DNA from 2 places in the Streptomyces sp. NPDC091412 genome. Region 1 is predicted to be linked to the other one. Evidence: riboswitches for the same ligand, from Rfam matches in the RefSeq annotation. Region 1 holds a riboswitch; the other holds the start of a gene.
What was found. A riboswitch is a leader RNA that binds a small molecule or an ion and turns the genes downstream of it on or off. The one in region 1 is predicted to bind glycine.
Positions count from the first base shown of each region.

Region 1 (8,688 bases):
ATCTTCCTGGACGACGTGACGGTCTCGCGTCGCCATGTGGAGTTCCGCCGCAGCCCGGACGGCTCGTTCACGGTGGCCGACGTCGGCAGTCTGAACGGCACGTACGTCAACCGGGAGCCGATCGACCAGGTCGCTCTGTCCAACGGTGACGAGGTGCAGATCGGCAAGTACCGGCTGGTCTTCTACTCGAGCCGACAGGGCGTCTGACCTGTCAGGGAAGGTCCATGCGCCAATCACCGAGCGGCGGTGCCGGGCACGGCGCCGCCGCCACGGACAGTGGGCTGAAGAGCATCGGCACGGTGCTGAACGTGCTGCGCGACGAGTTCCCCGAGGTCACCGTCTCCAAGATCCGTTTTCTTGAGTCGGAGGGGCTCGTCGAGCCGCGGCGCACCCCCTCGGGGTACCGCAAGTTCAGCACCGACGACGTCGAGCGGCTGGCCCTGGTCCTGCGGATGCAGCGGGACCACTACCTGCCGTTGAAGGTGATCCGCGAGTACCTGGACGCGATGGAGCGCGGCGAGGCGGTCCACCTGCCGGCGGTCGGCCGGCAGCGTGACGCCTCGGCGGTGCCGGCGTCGGCCGAGGCCCCCACGGGGGCCCGGATCGGGCGGGCCGAGCTGCTCGCCGCCGCCGGCATCGAGGAGGGAGAGCTGCGGGAGTGGGAGTCGTACGGGCTGCTCACTCCGTTGGCGGACGGGGCCTACGGCGCCGAGGCGGTGACCGTGGCCTCGCTCGTCTCCGAGCTGGGGCGTTTCGGGATCGGGCCCCGGCACCTGCGGGTGATGAAGGCGGCCGCCGACCGTGAGGCCGGGCTCGTCGACCAGGTGGTGGCCCCGCTCAAGCGGCACCGCAACCCGCAGACCAGGGCACATGCGGAGGCCCGTGCCAAGGAGCTCGCGGAGCTCACGGTGCGGCTGCACACGGTGCTGGTCCAGGCCGCGCTGGGGGTGCGGCTGCCGTGAGCGGGCCGGGAGGCGGCCGGATCCTCCTCCCCTGACCGGCCCGACTACCCAAACGGTCGGGGCACCGCCTAGGGTTGCTGTGTGAACGAGCTCGATGTCGTAGGTGTCCGGGTCGAGATGCCCTCCAACCAGCCGATCGTGCTCCTGCGTGAAGTGGGAGGCGACCGTTACCTCCCCATCTGGATCGGGCCAGGGGAGGCGACGGCGATCGCCTTCGCCCAACAGGGCATGGCCCCTGCGCGACCGCTGACCCATGACTTGTTCAAGGACGTGCTGGAAGCGGTCGGCCAGGAACTCACGGAAGTGCGCATCACGGACCTGCGTGAAGGCGTCTTCTACGCCGAGCTGGTGTTCGCCAGCGGTGTCGAGGTGAGCGCCCGGCCGTCCGACGCCATAGCGCTGGCCCTGCGTACCGGGACGCCGATCTTCGGCAGCGACACGGTGCTCGACGACGCGGGCATCGCGATCCCGGACGAGCAGGAGGACGAGGTGGAGAAGTTCCGCGAGTTCCTCGACCAGATCTCACCGGAGGACTTCGGCACCAGTAGCCAGTGAAGCGCCCGCAGGAGCCACGGGAGACCGCCCCGCGGCCTCCCTCCGAGGCATTCGGATAGCCTTTCCCGGCGATGGGGTACGCGAAACCACTCTTAGGGTGATTATCACTCGGCGTGCCGAGTGTGGCGATCGTTGACGCACCCCTGGTGACTGCCTACCGTCGAGGAGGCAGGTCAAGGACGGAGGTCGGCGTGAGAAGCAGCGGCGACGGTACGGCTGGGGGTGCCCCCGGACGCAATGCCGGGGGAAGCGGTCCGTACCCTCCCCCGAGCTCTCGGCTCCGACCGAGCGGGGGGTATCCCCCTCCCGGGGGCGTGGCCGGTCGTGCTCCGCAGCGACCGACGGCGGTGCCGAGCAGCGGAGGGGCGGCGGCCATGGCTACCGAGCAGATCGGCTACCGCGGTCCGACGGCCTGCGCGGCCGCCGGCATCACTTACCGGCAACTGGACTACTGGGCGCGTACCGGGCTGGTCGAGCCGAGCGTGCGTCCCGCCCACGGGTCCGGCACCCAGCGTCTCTACAGCTTCCGGGACGTCGTCGTCCTGAAGATCGTCAAGAGGTTCCTCGACACCGGCGTGTCGTTGCAGAACATCCGTAGCGCCGTCCAGCACCTGCGCGAGTGCGGTCTGCGTGACCTGGAGCGGATGACGCTGATGAGCGACGGTGCCACGGTGTACGAGTGCACGTCGCCCGACGAGGTGCACGCCCTGCTCCAGGGAGGCCAGGGAATCTTCGGCATCGCCGTCGGCGTGGTGTGGCGTGATGTGGAGAGCGCGCTGTCGCAGCTGCACGGTGAGCGCATCGACACCGGGGAGACGCTCGTGGGGCACAACCCGGGTGACGAGCTCGCCCGGCGGCGCAACCGGGCCGTCTGAGCGGCCCCTCGGCCGGCTCCGGTCGTTTCGGCCACCGGCCCGGCCGGCATGGGCCCGATCAGCCCGCTCGGCCCCCGGACCGGCTTCGAGAGCCCGTACGGGTGCCGCCGGAACCGGGGCGTTGTCAGTGGCGTGGTGCAGCATCGTAGATGTGAGAACCGCACCCACGATCCTCCATCTCGACATGGATGCCTTCTTCGCCTCCGCGGAGCAGGCGTCCAAGCCGAGCCTGCGCGGCAAGGCCGTGGTCGTGGGCGGGCTGGGACCGCGCGGCGTGGTGGCCACGGCGTCGTACGAGGCGCGCGTCTTCGGCGTCCACTCCGCGATGCCGATGGCCCAGGCGCGGCGGCTGGCGCCGAACGCCGCGTACCTCGTGCCGCGCTTCGCCTTCTACCGCTCGATCAGCGAGCGGGTGATGGGCCTGCTGCGGGCGCTGTCGCCGCTGGTGGAGCCGCTGAGCCTGGACGAGGCGTTCGTGGACCTGGAGACCGGGGGAGCCGCCTGGGACGCGGAATCAGCGCGGCTGGCGGGGGCGAGGCTGCGTGCCGACATCCGGGCCGTCACGGGACTCACGGGGTCCGTGGGGCTGGCCGCCTCCAAGATGCTCGCCAAGATCGGCTCCGAGCAGGCCAAGCCCGACGGCCTGGTGCTCATCGAGCCCGGCACCGAGCGGGCCCTGCTCGGTCCGCTGTCCGTGCGGACCCTGCCGGGCGTGGGCCCGGCCACGGGCGACCACCTGCGGCGGGCCGGGATCCACACCGTCGAGGAGATCGCCGAGGCCGGCGAGGACGAACTCGTACGGCTGCTCGGCAAGGCGCACGGGCAGGCGCTGTACGCGATGGCGCTGGCCCAGGACGACCGTCCCGTCGTCGCCGAGCGCGAGACGAAGTCGGTGTCCGTCGAGGACACCTACGACGTGGACATCCACGACCGCGTCCGGGTGGCCCTGGAGGTGCAGCGGCTCGCCGACCGGTGCGTGGGGCGGCTGCGCGGGGCCGGTCTGTCGGGGCGCACCATCGTGCTGAAGGTGCGCCGCTACGACTTCTCCACCCTGACCCGCTCCGAGACCCTGCGCGGGCCCACCGACGACCCCGCGGTGATACGGGAGGCGGCCGCCCGGCTGCTGGACTCCGTGGACACCACGGGCGGCGTACGGCTGCTCGGCGTGGGCGTGTCCGGGCTCGCCGACTACACCCAGGAGGACCTGTTCGCGCAGGCCGCGGGCGCGCGGGCGGAGGGCCCGGCCGAGGAGCGCCCGGAGGAACCCGCCGAGCGGCAGCCGGCACCCACCGAGCGGCGGTGGCCGTCGGGCCACGACGTACGGCATGCCGAGTACGGTCACGGATGGGTACAGGGCAGTGGCCTCGGCCGCGTCACCGTGCGCTTCGAGACTCCTGAGTCCGCGCCGGGCCGGGTTCGCACCTTCCTCATGGACGACCCGGACCTGGAACCGGCCGAACCCCTTCCTCTGACTCCTCCGGTTCCGCCGGTTCCTCCCGCTCAGCTTTCGTCCGGACCCGAGCCGGAGCCTGCCAGCTTGCCGAAATGGTGGTCCGGAACGGTCGGTGGAGGGGCGACGTCGAGGCCGTAGTGGTGGTAGAGCTGCAGTTCCTGCTCGGGGGACAGATGGCGGCCCACGCCGAAGTCGGGGGCCTCCTTGATCAGTGCGCGGTCGAAGGGGACGTGCAGGGCGCCCTCGACCAGTTCGCTGGGTTCCAGGGGGACGAAGGCGTCCCGGGAGAACAAGCCGGTGCGTATGGCCGCCCACTCCGGCACACCGGTCGCGTCGTCGAGGTAGACCTCGTCCACCGTGCCGATCTTGTGGCCGCTGCGGTCGAACGCCTTGCGGCCGATCAGGTTGCGCGGATCGATCTCCGTCTGCACTGTCCCTCCACGTGGTCGCAACTCATCCGTAACCACTACAAAAGAGCACATTCAGTATGGCGGCCACTCGAAGACCCGTGCGGCTGCCCCGCTGGTAGGCTGGCTACGGCTGCTGACCCCGTGCGGGAGAGCCCTCCGGCACCACCGGGGGCGCCGAAGGAGCAAATCCTCCCCGGAATCTCTCAGGCCCACGTACCGCACGGACGAGGTCACTCTGGAAAGCAGAGCGGGTGTCGACGGCTTCCGCTCTCACCGACGGTGAAAACCGGGAGCCCTCGGGCGGCCCGGTGAAACTCTCAGGTTGAGATGACAGAGGGGGAGGCCGTCGGGGCACCTGTGCCGTGGTGTCCCTCGAAGGTCGTGTCAGACCAGGAGGCCTCCGCAATGACCGCCCAGCGCATTCCGCTCTCCGAGCTCGAACAGGGCATCCCCTTCGAACAGCGCCACATCGGGCCCGACCAGGAGGCGCGGGCCAAGATGCTCGCGCAGGTCGGCTACGGCTCGCTCGACGAGCTCACCGCCGCCGCGGTGCCCGATGTGATCAAGAACGCCGACGCGCTCGACCTGCCCGGCGCCCGCACCGAGGCCGAGGTGCTGGCCGAGCTGCGCTCTCTCGCCGACCGCAACCAGGTCCTCGGCTCGATGATCGGACTCGGCTACTACGGGACCTTCACCCCGCCGGTCATCCTGCGCAACGTCATGGAGAACCCGGCCTGGTACACCGCCTACACCCCCTACCAGCCGGAGATCTCCCAGGGTCGGCTGGAGGCGCTGCTGAACTTCCAGACCGTGGTCGCCGAACTGACCGGTCTGCCGACCTCCGGCGCGTCGCTGCTCGACGAGGGCACCGCCGCCGCCGAGGCCATGGCGCTGTCCCGGCGCATGGGCAAGAACAAGAAGGGCCTGTTCCTGGTCGACGCGGACGCGCTGCCGCAGACCATCGCGGTCATCGAGACCCGCGCCGAGCCGACCGGCGTCGAGGTCGTCGTCGCCGACCTCGGCGCGGGCATTCCCGCCGAGATCGCCGAGCGCGAGATCAACGGTGTGCTCCTGCAGTACCCGGGCGCCTCCGGCGCCGTGCGCGACCTCAAGCCCGTCATCGACCAGGCGCACGAGCTGGGCGCCCTGGTCACCGTCGCCGCCGACCTGCTCGCGCTCACCCTGCTGAAGTCGCCCGGCGAGCTGGGCGCGGACATCGCCGTCGGCACCACCCAACGCTTCGGCGTGCCGATGGGCTTCGGCGGCCCGCACGCCGGCTACATGGCGGTGCACGAGAAGTTCGCGCGCAGCCTGCCCGGCCGCCTCGTCGGTGTCTCCGTCGACGCCGACGGCAACAAGGCATACCGCCTCGCCCTGCAGACCCGTGAGCAGCACATCCGCCGCGAGAAGGCCACCAGCAACATCTGCACCGCCCAGGTGCTGCTCGCCGTCATGGCCGGCATGTACGCGGTCTACCACGGCCCCGAGGGCCTGCGGGACATCGCGCTGCGCACCCACCGCTACGCCACGGTCCTCGCCGAGGGCCTCGAGGCCGGTGGCTTCGAGGTCGTGCACGGCGCGTACTTCGACACGCTGACCGTCAAGGCGGAGGGGCGTGCCGCCGAGGTCGTCGCCGCGGCCCGCGAGGGCGGCGTGAACCTGCGCCTGGTCGACGCCGACCACGTCTCGCTCGCCTGCGACGAGACGACCACCCGGGACCGGCTGCGCGCCGTGTGGGCCGCCTTCGGCGTCGGGGGCGACATCGAGGCGCTGGACGCGGCCGCCGAGGACGCGCTGCCCGAGGCGCTGCTGCGCGACGACGCCTACCTCACCCACCCCGTCTTCCACCAGTACCGGTCCGAGACCGCGATGCTGCGCTACCTGCGCCGGCTGGCCGACCGCGACTACGCGCTCGACCGCGGCATGATCCCGCTGGGCTCGTGCACCATGAAGCTCAACGCGACGACCGAGATGGAGCCGGTCACCTGGCCGGAGTTCGGGCAGATGCACCCCTTCGTGCCCGCCGAGCAGGCGCAGGGCTACCTCACCCTCATCCGCGAGCTGGAGGAACGTCTCGCCGAGGTCACCGGCTACGACAAGGTCTCCCTTCAGCCGAACGCCGGTTCCCAGGGCGAGCTGGCCGGTCTGCTCGCCGTGCGCGGCTACCACCGTGCCAACGGCGACGAGCAGCGCACCATCTGCCTCATCCCGTCCTCCGCGCACGGCACCAACGCCGCCAGCGCCGTGATGGCCGGCATGAAGGTCGTCGTCGTCAAGACCGCCGAGGACGGCGAGGTCGACGTCGAGGACCTGCGGGCGAAGATCGAGCAGTACCGCGAGCAGCTGGCCGTGCTGATGATCACCTACCCGTCCACGCACGGTGTGTTCGAGGAGCACGTCGCCGACATCTGCGCGCAGGTCCACGAGGCCGGCGGCCAGGTGTACGTCGACGGCGCCAACCTCAACGCCCTGGTGGGCCTCGCCAAGCCGGGTCACTTCGGCGGCGACGTCTCCCACCTGAACCTGCACAAGACGTTCTGCATCCCGCACGGCGGCGGCGGTCCCGGCGTCGGCCCGGTCGGTGTGCGCGCCCACCTGGCGCCGTACCTGCCCAACCACCCGCTCCAGCCCGACGCCGGCCCGGAGACCGGAGTCGGCCCGATCTCGGCCGCGCCGTGGGGCTCGGCCGGCATCCTGCCGATCTCCTGGGCCTACGTCCGCCTGATGGGCGGCGAGGGCCTCAAGCGGGCCACGCAGGTCGCCGTGCTCAGCGCCAACTACGTCGCCAAGCGCCTCGAGCCGCACTACCCGGTGCTCTACACCGGTCCCGGCGGCCTGGTCGCCCACGAGTGCATCATCGACCTGCGCCCGCTGACCAAGGCGACCGGGGTGACCGTGGACGACGTGGCCAAGCGGCTGATCGACTACGGCTTCCACGCGCCGACGATGTCGTTCCCGGTGGCCGGCACGCTGATGATCGAGCCGACCGAGTCCGAGGACCTGGCCGAGCTGGACCGGTTCTGCGATGCGCTGATCGCGATCCGCGCCGAGATCGAGAAGGTCGGCTCCGGCCAGTGGTCCGCGGACGACAACCCGCTGTACGGCGCCCCGCACACCGCCGCCGCGCTCGGCGGGGAGTGGCAGCACGGCTACACCCGTGAGGAGGCCGTCTTCCCGGCCGGGGTCTCGATGGCCGACAAGTACTGGCCGCCGGTGCGCCGCATCGACCAGGCCTTCGGCGACCGCAACCTCGTCTGCTCCTGCCCGCCGCTGGACGCGTACGAGGACTGATCGAGCGGCTCGCGGGCTCCCGTCCGACCCGGGCGGGAGCCCTGGGTTGTCTTTCGTTCGGATCATGCCCGGCTGATCCGAACGAAAGGCCCCAGTCGTGTCATACGGTGGCCAGGGCGACCTCGGTCGACTTGATCAGGGCGGTGACGTGTGTGCCCGCCGCCAGGCCGAGTTCCGTGGCGGCGTCCCTGGTGATCGCGGCGGTCAGCTCGCCGCCCTCCACCTCGACCCGGACGGACGCCATGGCCGCGCCGAGGGCGATCGCCGTGACGGTGCCCGGCAGCCGGTTGCGGATCGACAGGCCCTCGACCGGCCCGGTGGCCAGGGACACCTCCGTCGACTTCACCAGGGCGCGGACGGCGCTGCCCTCGGTCAGACGCAGGTCCTCGACGGCGTCCCTGGTGATCGCGGACGTGAGCTGTCCGCCTCCGTCCAGTCGCACGTGAACGAGGGCCATCGCCTCACCGGGGGTGACGGTGGTGACCGTGCCGGGCAACTGGTTGCGCATGCTCAGGCTCATGGGCGTGCCTCGCGGTGGGTGGGGGATGTGGTGATCACCCACCGTAGGGCGGCCGGTGCCTCAGGCCGGGTAGGCGTGGGTCTGCGTCGCCTTGACGGTCGCCCAGACCGCCGCGCCCGGGTGCAGGTCCAGCTCGGCGGCCGCGACCGTGGTCAGGTCCGCGGTGAGGGCGAGCCCGCCGGTCAGGTCGGCACGGATCTGGTCGCCGTGGGTCTCCAGGCCGGCGACCTCGCAGCGCCACAGGTTGCGCGCGCTGGAGCCCGAGGGGCGGTCCCGGTGGAGAGTGACCGCACTCGGCGGGAAGGCCACGAAGACCGCTCCCGTCAGGTCCTCGGTGGTGGTGACGGCGGGACCGGCCGCGAGGTGGACGGTGTGGCCCTCGGCCTCCCCGCGGTAGAGGTTCAGGCCCACGAGCTGTGCGACGTAGTCGGTGCGCGGATGGCGGGCGATCTCCGGCGGTGTGCCCTCCTGGACGACACGGCCGTGCTCGACGACGACCAGCCGGTCGGCCAGCACCATCGCGTCCAGCGGGTCATGGGTGACCAGGACGGCGACGGCCTCGAACTCGGCGAGGTGCCGGCGCAGCTGGGCGCGGACCTCCAGCCGGGTGCGGGCGTCGAGC
Region 1 is NZ_JBIVTV010000012.1:220,617-229,304, reverse strand. It holds gene ACIQMV_RS26620 (FHA domain-containing protein) at 1-207, shown strand, start outside; gene ACIQMV_RS26615 (MerR family transcriptional regulator) at 225-962, shown strand; gene ACIQMV_RS26610 (bifunctional nuclease family protein) at 1,044-1,517, shown strand; gene ACIQMV_RS26605 (MerR family transcriptional regulator) at 1,709-2,392, shown strand; gene ACIQMV_RS26600 (DNA polymerase IV) at 2,544-3,983, shown strand; gene ACIQMV_RS26595 (PRC-barrel domain-containing protein) at 3,893-4,276, opposite strand; glycine riboswitch at 4,390-4,484, shown strand; gene gcvP (aminomethyl-transferring glycine dehydrogenase) at 4,661-7,546, shown strand; gene ACIQMV_RS26585 (molybdopterin-binding protein) at 7,647-8,066, opposite strand; gene ACIQMV_RS26580 (ABC transporter ATP-binding protein) at 8,127-8,688, opposite strand, start outside.

Region 2 (8,688 bases), on a different contig from region 1:
GCAGTGGGTGACGTCGCCACCGGCCGCGTAGGTGCGGCCGACGAAGATGCCCTTGAAGAACTCCCAGACCTGGGCGTAGACCGGTTCGGCCAGACCCAGCTTCTGCCGCACCGCCTCGATGGCGGCAGGGTCGGCCTGCTTGCCTATGAAGTTGGTGGCCACGTCGACGCCCGCCCACTTGGGGACGAGGAAGAAGATGCTGAAGACCACCAGGATGATGACCACCAGCATCACGGCGGCGGCGAACAACCGCCTGATGAGGTAAGCGAGCACAGCTTACGGCCCGCCGCGGGACCGCGGACCTCCGGATGTTTTCCGGGGTCCGCGGTCCCGCCGCGCCGGCCTTCACCTGCCTTTCGTGCCGTACGGCGGGTGTGCCGGGTTTACTTCGAGGACTTCAGGCCGAGGTTGACGAAGTCGTACTGGCCGCTGTAGCCGGCCGACGTGTAGACGTTCGCCAGCCGGTCCGAGCGCCAGTTGATGAACCGCTCGAAGACGAAGGGCAGGTAGTAGCCGCCCTCCATGACCTTGTGGTTGATCTGCGTGGCGATCTCGGCCTTCTTGGCGTCGTCGAGCGAGTTGACGTAGTCGTCGAACAGGCCGTCGATCGCCTTGTCCTTGATCAGGGCGTAGTTGTTGTTACCGCTCTGCAGGATGTACTTGCTGTTCCACAGCGGCAGACCGTAGCCCTGGACGGACGGGAAGTCCGGGCCCCAGCCCATGATGATGATGCCGTAGCCCTTCTTCTTCACGTTCGAGGGGCTGCCGATGATGCCGGCGGTCTGCGAGCCGTCGTACTGGTCGATCTGGACGTCGACGCCGATCTTCTTCAGCGACGCCTGGAGCGACTCGGCCGTGGCCACCTCGACCGGCTTGTTGTTGCGGACGGCGATGGTGGTCTTGAAGCCGTTCGGCTTGCCGCAGGCCTTCAGCTCTTCCTTGGCCTTCTCGACGTTGCCGTTCTTGTTGGCGCCGGCCAGCTCGAACGGGTCGTACTTCTGGCCCTCGGCGCCCGGCACCGACGGGGGCAGCATGTTGGTGCCGATGTCACCACCGGCGACCGGGCCACCGCGCGCGGTCTGGAGCGACACGTGGTCCGCGCCGTAGATCACGGCGTTGCGGCAGTGGATGTTGTCGAACGGCTTCACGCTCTGCGGGAAGACCGCGTAACGGACGTAGCCGGAGACCGGGTTGTCCAGGTTGCCCTTGTACTTCTTCAGGGCGGTCTGGCGGCCCTGCGGCGACATACCGGTCTGGTTCAGGTCCAGGTCGTAGTCACCGGCGATCAGGCGCTGGTCGAGATCGTTGGCGTTCGAGAAGAACTTGATGGTGATCTCGTCCGGGTACGCCTTGCGGATGGGGTCCGAGGCCTGCTTCCACTCGGTGTTGCGGACCAGCTTCAGGTCCTTGCCCGGGCTGTACGACTCGAACTTGTAGGGGCCCGAGGAGAACGGGTGCAGGCCGTACTTGGACTTGGTGTCCATGTCCTGGCGGACCGGGGACGCCGAGATCAGGGACAGCATCTGCTCGAAGTCCGAGTTGGCCTTCGGCAGGCGGAAGACGACGGTCTTGTCGTCCGGCGTCTCGATCGCCTTCAGACCCAGGTGTTCCTTGTCCTTGTCCTTGTAGGGGCCCTGGTACTTGCCGTCCGGGTCCAGGACCTCCTTCAGGTAGGTCGGACCGCCGGACAGCACGTCCTGCGCCCACACGCGCTCGATGCCGTACTTGACGTCCTTGGAGGTGATCGGCTTGCCGTCCTCCCACGTCACACCGTCACGCAGCGTGTACGTGTAGGTCTTGCCGCCGTCGCTGACCTTGGCGAGGCCCGTCGCGAGGTCCGGGGTCAGCTCGGCGCCGGCCGCGCCGGGCTCCGTCTTGTTCGTGACCAGCTGGCGGCTGTAGTAGCGGGCGAAGTTCCACATCATGCCGTAGTAGCCGCGCGTGGTGTCCCACGAGTCGGCGTCCTGGGCCGCGCCGAACTTCAGCGTGCCGCCCTTCTTGGCCAGGGAGGCCTGGGCAACCTTGTTGTTGGCCGCGTCGAAGCCGGCCGCGCCGCTCTTCGAACCGCCGCCACCACCGCCGTTGCTGTCGTTGCCGCCGCCGCACGCCGCCGTGGTCAGCAGCGCGGCGACCACGGCCGCAGCGGCCATGGCCTGCTTGCGCCGCCCTGAGGTGCGTTGGGTAGTCACGTTCTCGGATCCTCCGGATAGATGAGAGACCCCGTGTGGGTGCACGGGTCGCTGGGGGTAGGGCAGTTCAGCGAGAGCCCTTGGGGTCGAGCGCGTCGCGCACGCCGTCGCCGAAAAGATTGAAGGCAAGGACGGTGACGAAGATCGCCACACCGGGGACCACCATGTACATGGGGTCCGCTTCGTAGTAGTCGATCGCGTTCGAGAGCATCTGACCCCACGAGGCGGTCGGCGGCTTGACGCCCACGCCGAGGAAGCTGAGCGCGGCCTCGGTGAGGATGTTGGTCGGGATCATCATGGTCGTGTACACGATGATCGGCGCCACGAGGTTGGGCAGCAGCTCCTTGAACAGGATGTAGAAGCGGCCGGCGCCGAGCGAGCGTGCCGCCTCGACGTACTCGCGTTCGCGCAGCGACAGCGTCTGGCCGCGCACCACGCGGCCGATGTAGGGCCAGCCGAAGAAACCGATGACCAGGATCATCACGAAGACGCGCACACCCGTGCCGGTCAGGCCGAGCATCTCGTTCGGCATGACGGAGACCAGCGCGATGATGAACAGCAGCTGCGGGAAGGCGAGCAGGCCGTCCATGACCCGGCTGATGGCCGCGTCCACCCAGCCGCCGAAGAAACCGGCGAGGATGCCGAGGATGGTGCCCAGGATGACGGCGACGACGGCGGACAGGAAGCCCACGAGCAGCGAGATCTGGGCGCCGTAGACGATGCGGGCGAAGATGTCGCGGCCGCTGACCGGCTCGACGCCGAGGAGGTGGTCGCCGCTCATGCCGCCGAGGGAACCCTTGGGGGTGCCGAAGAGCGGGTCGATCAGGTCCTCGTGGTGCAGCTCGGGGTCCTGACCGGCCAGGTGCGCGATCACGGGCGCGAGCAGCGCGACCAGGATGAGGAGGAGCACGACGATGCCGCCCGTCAGGGCGAGCTTGTCCCGCTTGAGGCGCTCCCAGGCGATCCGGCCCAGGGAACGCCCCTGTACGGCCTTGGCAGCGACGTTGGCGGCCGTCGCCTCGTCGGCAGCGCTCGGGGCCGCTTCCGCGGTCGGCTCGTGCAGTGGTGCCGTCATCTGGCAGGGACCCCTCTCAACCGGCGGTGGCCGGCCCGCGCTTGCCGCTGTGGCGGCTGTTCAGTCCGTCGTACACAGGGGCGAACGCCCCCTTGGAGCGGGAGTCTTCAACGCCATGGTGATCTGTTGCCAGTCTTGGCGGTGAATGGATGCGCAAACGTGATGCGGGTTAAGGGGTTCCGTTATCCGGACAGTGGGTAACGGGGGTCGGACATGGACCAGTTGGGGCGGCCCACAGCAAAAGCGGACCATCCGCATCCATCTACGCGCGCAGAGGGTCACCGGTGCGAGAGCCCTGCGGGCGGACGGACCGGACGGATCAGTAGCCGCCGCGCACCGGCGGATAGCCGTAGCCGGCCGCCGGGGCCTGGGCGGGTGCCGCGTGGGTCTCCCGGTCGTAGAACGGGCGGGAGTTGGCGCGCAGCCACATCGCGACCGGGTCGTACTCGTCGGACATCGCGACCGTCGACACCGGCAGCCCGTCGGGGACGGCGCCGATGGACTGCTGCATCATCACGCGCACCGAGTCGACGGCCGGTGGCGAGGTGTCGTACACGTCGAGGCCGATGGCGAGATACGGCGCCCCGAGCGCGGGCTGCACCCAGGTGCGCCGCAGCGAGCGCAGGGCCGGGGTACGGTGTGCGTTCTGGGTGAGCAGGGCGTAGAACTGCGAGGCCTCCACGGCGGGTTCGGACAGCCGGAGCGGTCCCGCGGGCTGCCGGTCCAGACCGGTGGCGATACGGCGCAGGTCCAGCCACGGGATGCCGACGCCGCCACCCGGGGCGTGCGGGTTCAGCCAGAGGCCGTAGTGGTCGGGGTAGAGGGTGCGGGCCACGTCGAGGCCGTCCACGACCTCGTACGAACGGTTCCAGCCGCTCGCCGACAGCTCCTGGGCGGAGGTCACGCAGGGCGCGTAGCCGTGGCCGTCGACCTCCATGTGGCCGTACTGGGCGTCGGGGGAACCCGCCTGGCCGTGCCAGAGCAGCATCCAGACCTGGCCGGAGGAGGGGGTCGCCAGCGCGCGCAGCAGCGCCTCGTAGGCGTCGTAACGCCCGGGCGTCACCTGGCGCAGCGTCTGCTCGACCTGTCCGGCCGTGGTGCCGCTGGCGCTCACTTGTACCGCCCCTCCATACAACCGACGTTTCGACCGAGCCGTGGGTCCGGGTCCTGTCGTCACCTTCCCGTCGTCCGCCCGGCGGGCAGGCGGGAAAGTGACGGCAGGCCTAGCTTAAGCCGCCGTCCGGCGGCCGGGGACTCGCCGTGCGCTGCCGACTGCGGATCGTGTGCGCTTCTCCGGCGTCCCTGGTCGGGCTCAGTGGGCGTGCTGGTAGAACGGGCGGACGTTCTCCCTCATCCAGTCCGCCACGGGATCCTGGGCCACGTCCAGGAGGACCAGGTTGACCGGCCACCTGGCCGGGGTCCTGGTCAGGGCGCGGCCCAGGGCTTCCAGGGGGCCGGCCTGCGGGTCGCCCTCCCACTGGGACAGTTCGACGCCTATGAACATGACCGGTTCGTCCGTCTCGACGGCGGCCAGGCAGCGGCGGGCGGTGCCGATCACGCCGGTCTCGGCGAACTCGGCACTGGCGGCGGCGAGGAAGTCCACCGGGTCGTCCTGCCAGTCCGGTTCGAAGAGGCGGACACGGCCGCCGCTCGACGGGCCGTCCAGGTGGGTGCGCCCCACCCGGCACAATTCGGCCACGGCGGCCGGCGGCAGCGGGACGCCGACCACGCCGTCCGGGTTGAGCGCGATGCCGGCCTGCGGGGGCAGTCCGCGCGCGAAGTCGACGGCGGGCGCGACGGTGTACGCCATGTGCGGGCCCACGACCTGGCGGAACTGCTCCTCGGAGCTGAAGACCGGCACGTATGCCTGGCCGTCGATCTCCAGCGTGGGCAGGTCGAGCGGGCCGCTGCGCGGACCGCCGCCGCTGGGGAGGGGCACCCAGACGAGGCTGCGGCCGAGGACCTCGACGATCCGGCCACCGGCGGTCGGGACGCCGAGGGAGGCGGACAGCACCTCCTCCAGCTCGTTGCCGGGCCATCCGCCGTGCGGATGGGATTGCGCCTGTGCCGGAAGGTCCGCGGAGAAGTCCGCCGGGAAGTCCATCTGCTACCGCCTGCTGTGAACACTGCTGTGGCCGAAAGGCTATCGGGTACACGCCCGAACCTCACGGAAAATCCCATGACCAGACCCCACGACGCTCCACGCGAGCACTCCCGGCGGCCGACCGCATCACCGGCTCGCGGGCCAACCGGCCACCCACCGCGAGACGCGCCTCGGCACGTCGGCCCGGACGGCCTCCGGCGCCGGACGGGACTCCGTGCGCAGGGCTGCCCACGGCCCTCGGACCGCGAACTCGGCCCGCCGCGACAGCACAGCACCGGCTGCTTCCCGGTCCAGCGGAGCCGCAGCCCCCGGCAGGACAGCGGTGGCGCCAGAGGACCTACCGGTGGGACACCGCGCCCTGATCCGGTCAGCGGTCCGCGTGCTGCGCGCCGCCGGGCCCGGCGGGTGTCGGCGCGGTGGGCGGGTCACGCGAGGTCGACAGGAGCACACCCGGCGGACGGCCTCCGGCGCCGGACGGGACTCCGCGCGCAGGGCTGCCCACGGCCCTCGGACCGCGAACTCGATCCACCGCGACAGCACTGGCCGCTTCCCGGTCCAGCGGAGCCGCAGCGCCCGGCAGGACAGCGGTGGCGCCAGAGGCGCCTACCGCGCGACGCCGCGCCCTGTCCGGGCGGCGCGCGGCGCGTCTCGGTCCGGCCGGTGGTCGGCGAGTCGCGCGCCGCGCCGCCGGCCGCTGGGCCCGGGGTGGGGCCGGGCCTTCGCGCGAGGCGGCGGGGGCGTGTCCCATGGGCGTCCTCCGGCGCCGGGCCGGGCTCCGCGTGCGAGCCGCCGTGACGGGCCGCGTGTGGTTCTCAGGGGGCGAAATCGATCCGGTGCAGGCGGGTCGCCGCCTCGCGGTCGAGGAGGACCGCCGAGCCGCAGCCCCTGGGCAGGGCACTCCGCTCCACCGCACGGAGCAGGGCGGCGGTGGCGCGGCGGTGACGGTGGAAGGCGTAGCGGGAGACACCGCGGCCCCGCGCGCGCTGGCCGGTCAGGGCGATGCCCGGGGCGACGTCCAGCAGGACGAGGTGCAGGGTGCCGCCGCGGCGGCGGGCGGTGCGGGCCAGCCAGGCGCGGACCCAGGGCTGCGTGCCGCAGTCGTGGACCACGAGCGCCGACCCGGAGCGCAGCGCGCGGCGCAGCCCCGCGAAGTGGGCGAGGCGGACCAGGGGGCGGTACAGGGCGTAGGGGAGGTGCGCCGCCAGGCGCGCGTCCCAGCGGTCGCGGGTGTCCTGGGAGTCGACGCGGACGCCGTGCACCGCGCGCCGCATCAGCGTGGACTTGCCGCTGCCGGGCAGGCCGGTCACCACGACCAGGTCGCGCGGGCCGAAACGCAGCACGCGCGGGCCGCCGCCGGACCGGTCCCGCAGGTCGCGCACCAAGAGGGCGGGGGCCTGGGCCGTCGCGTACAACGGGGTCCTGTGCGCCGTCATCATTCCTCCCCACGGATCGTAAAGAGAAGGTAATGTGCGGGCCCGGCGTTTCCGTGCACGTCCTGCCACAGGACGGTCACAGATGCCGCCCTGCCGCGAAACGGGCCGGGCGTGCAATGATGTGCGCGCAACTGCATATCGGCCGCTTGAATCCGCGCGGGAGAGTCCCCAGCCGTCTCGCTGGGGCGCCGAAGGAGCAAGTACCTCCCTTGAATCTCTCAGGCACCGTTACCGCGCGGGCGAGGCACATCTGAAAAGCGGGCCGCTGGCGCAGTGGCTCCACCCAAGGTGCAAGCCGTGCACCGTCCGTCCGACGGCGGTCATGGCGAACCTCTCAGGTTCCGATGACAGATGGGGAGGACATGGATCCGTCCTCGCCTGTCATGCCTGGGAGACCGCCCGATGAGCAGTACCGAACCCGACCGCCCTCGCCGCACCGCGCTCGACGCGCTGCACCGCTCGCTCGGCGCGACGATGACCGACTTCGCCGGCTGGGACATGCCGCTGCGTTACGGCTCCGAGCGCGACGAGCACATCGCCGTGCGGACGAAGGCCGGCCTCTTCGACCTGTCCCACATGGGCGAGATCACCGTCACCGGCCCGCAGGCCGTCGCGCTGCTGAACCACGCCCTGGTCGGCAACATCGCCACGGTCGGCCTCGGCCGCGCCCGCTACACCATGATCTGCCAGGCCGACGGCGGCATCCTGGACGACCTGATCGTCTACCGGCTGGGTGAGACCGAGTACCTGGTCGTCGCCAACGCCTCCAACGCCCAGGTCGTGCTCGACGCGCTGACCGAGCGGGCGGCGGGCTTCGACGCCGAGGTGCGCGACGACCGGGACAGCTACGCACTGCTCGCCGTGCAGGGCCCCGAGTCCGCCGGCGTCCTGAAGTCCCTCACCGACGCCGACCTGGAGGGCCTGAAGTACTACGCCGGGCTCCCCGGCACGGTCGCCGGCGTCCCTGCGCTGATCGCGCGTACCGGCTACACCGGTGAGGACGGCTTCGAGCTGTTCGTGGCCCCGGGCGACGCGGAGAAGCTGTGGCAGGCGCTGACCGAGGCCGGCGCGGACGCCGGGCTGGTCCCGTGCGGCCTGTCCTGCCGGGACACGCTGCGCCTGGAGGCGGGCATGCCGCTGTACGGGCACGAGCTGTCGACCTCGCTGACCCCGTTCGACGCGGGTCTCGGCCGGGTGGTCAAGTTCGAGAAGGAGGGCGACTTCGTGGGCCGCGAGGCGCTGCTGGCCGCCGCCGAGCGCGCCGCCGCCGAGCCGCCCCGGGTGCTCGTCGGCCTGGTCGCCGAGGGCCGCCGGGTCCCGCGCGCCGGGTACGCGGTCGTCGTGGGCGGTGAGGTGATCGGCGAGGTCACCTCCGGCGCCCCCTCCCCCACCCTGGGCAAGCCGATCGCCATGGCGTACGTCGACGCCGCGCACGCCGCTCCGGGCACGGCCGGTGTCGGTGTGGACATCCGGGGCAACCACGAGCCGTACGAGGTCGTGGCGCTGCCCTTCTACAAGCGGCAGAAGTGACACGGCTGTAGTCGCCACGGAGTCGACGTGAGACACGTCACCCCTGGTCACGCACGCCTTTCGCACTCCCCATTCATCACCATTGACCCGCGTACAGGAGAATTCTGGCCATGAACAACCCTCAGCATCTGCGCTACAGCAAGGAGCACGAGTGGCTGTCGCCCGTCGAGGACGGCGTGGCGACGGTCGGCATCACGGAGTTCGCGGCCAACGCGCTCGGCGATGTCGTCTACGCCCAGCTCCCGGAGGTCGGCGACACGGTGGCCGCGGGCGAGACCTGCGGTGAGCTGGAGTCGACCAAGTCGGTGTCCGACCTGTACTCCCCCGTCAGCGGTGAGGTCACCGAGTTCAACGAGG
Region 2 is NZ_JBIVTV010000002.1:705,637-714,324, reverse strand. It holds gene ACIQMV_RS07325 (ABC transporter permease) at 1-273, opposite strand, end outside; gene ACIQMV_RS07320 (ABC transporter substrate-binding protein) at 384-2,189, opposite strand; gene ACIQMV_RS07315 (ABC transporter permease) at 2,257-3,264, opposite strand; gene ACIQMV_RS07310 (enhanced serine sensitivity protein SseB C-terminal domain-containing protein) at 3,584-4,378, opposite strand; gene ACIQMV_RS07305 (enhanced serine sensitivity protein SseB) at 4,577-5,368, opposite strand; gene ACIQMV_RS07300 (AAA family ATPase) at 6,181-6,801, opposite strand; glycine riboswitch at 6,949-7,045, shown strand; gene gcvT (glycine cleavage system aminomethyltransferase GcvT) at 7,204-8,331, shown strand; gene gcvH (glycine cleavage system protein GcvH) at 8,442-8,688, shown strand, end outside.
Region 2: it holds a riboswitch for glycine, as region 1 does, so the genes downstream of both, gcvT (glycine cleavage system aminomethyltransferase GcvT) here and gcvP (aminomethyl-transferring glycine dehydrogenase) in region 1, are expected to answer to the same signal.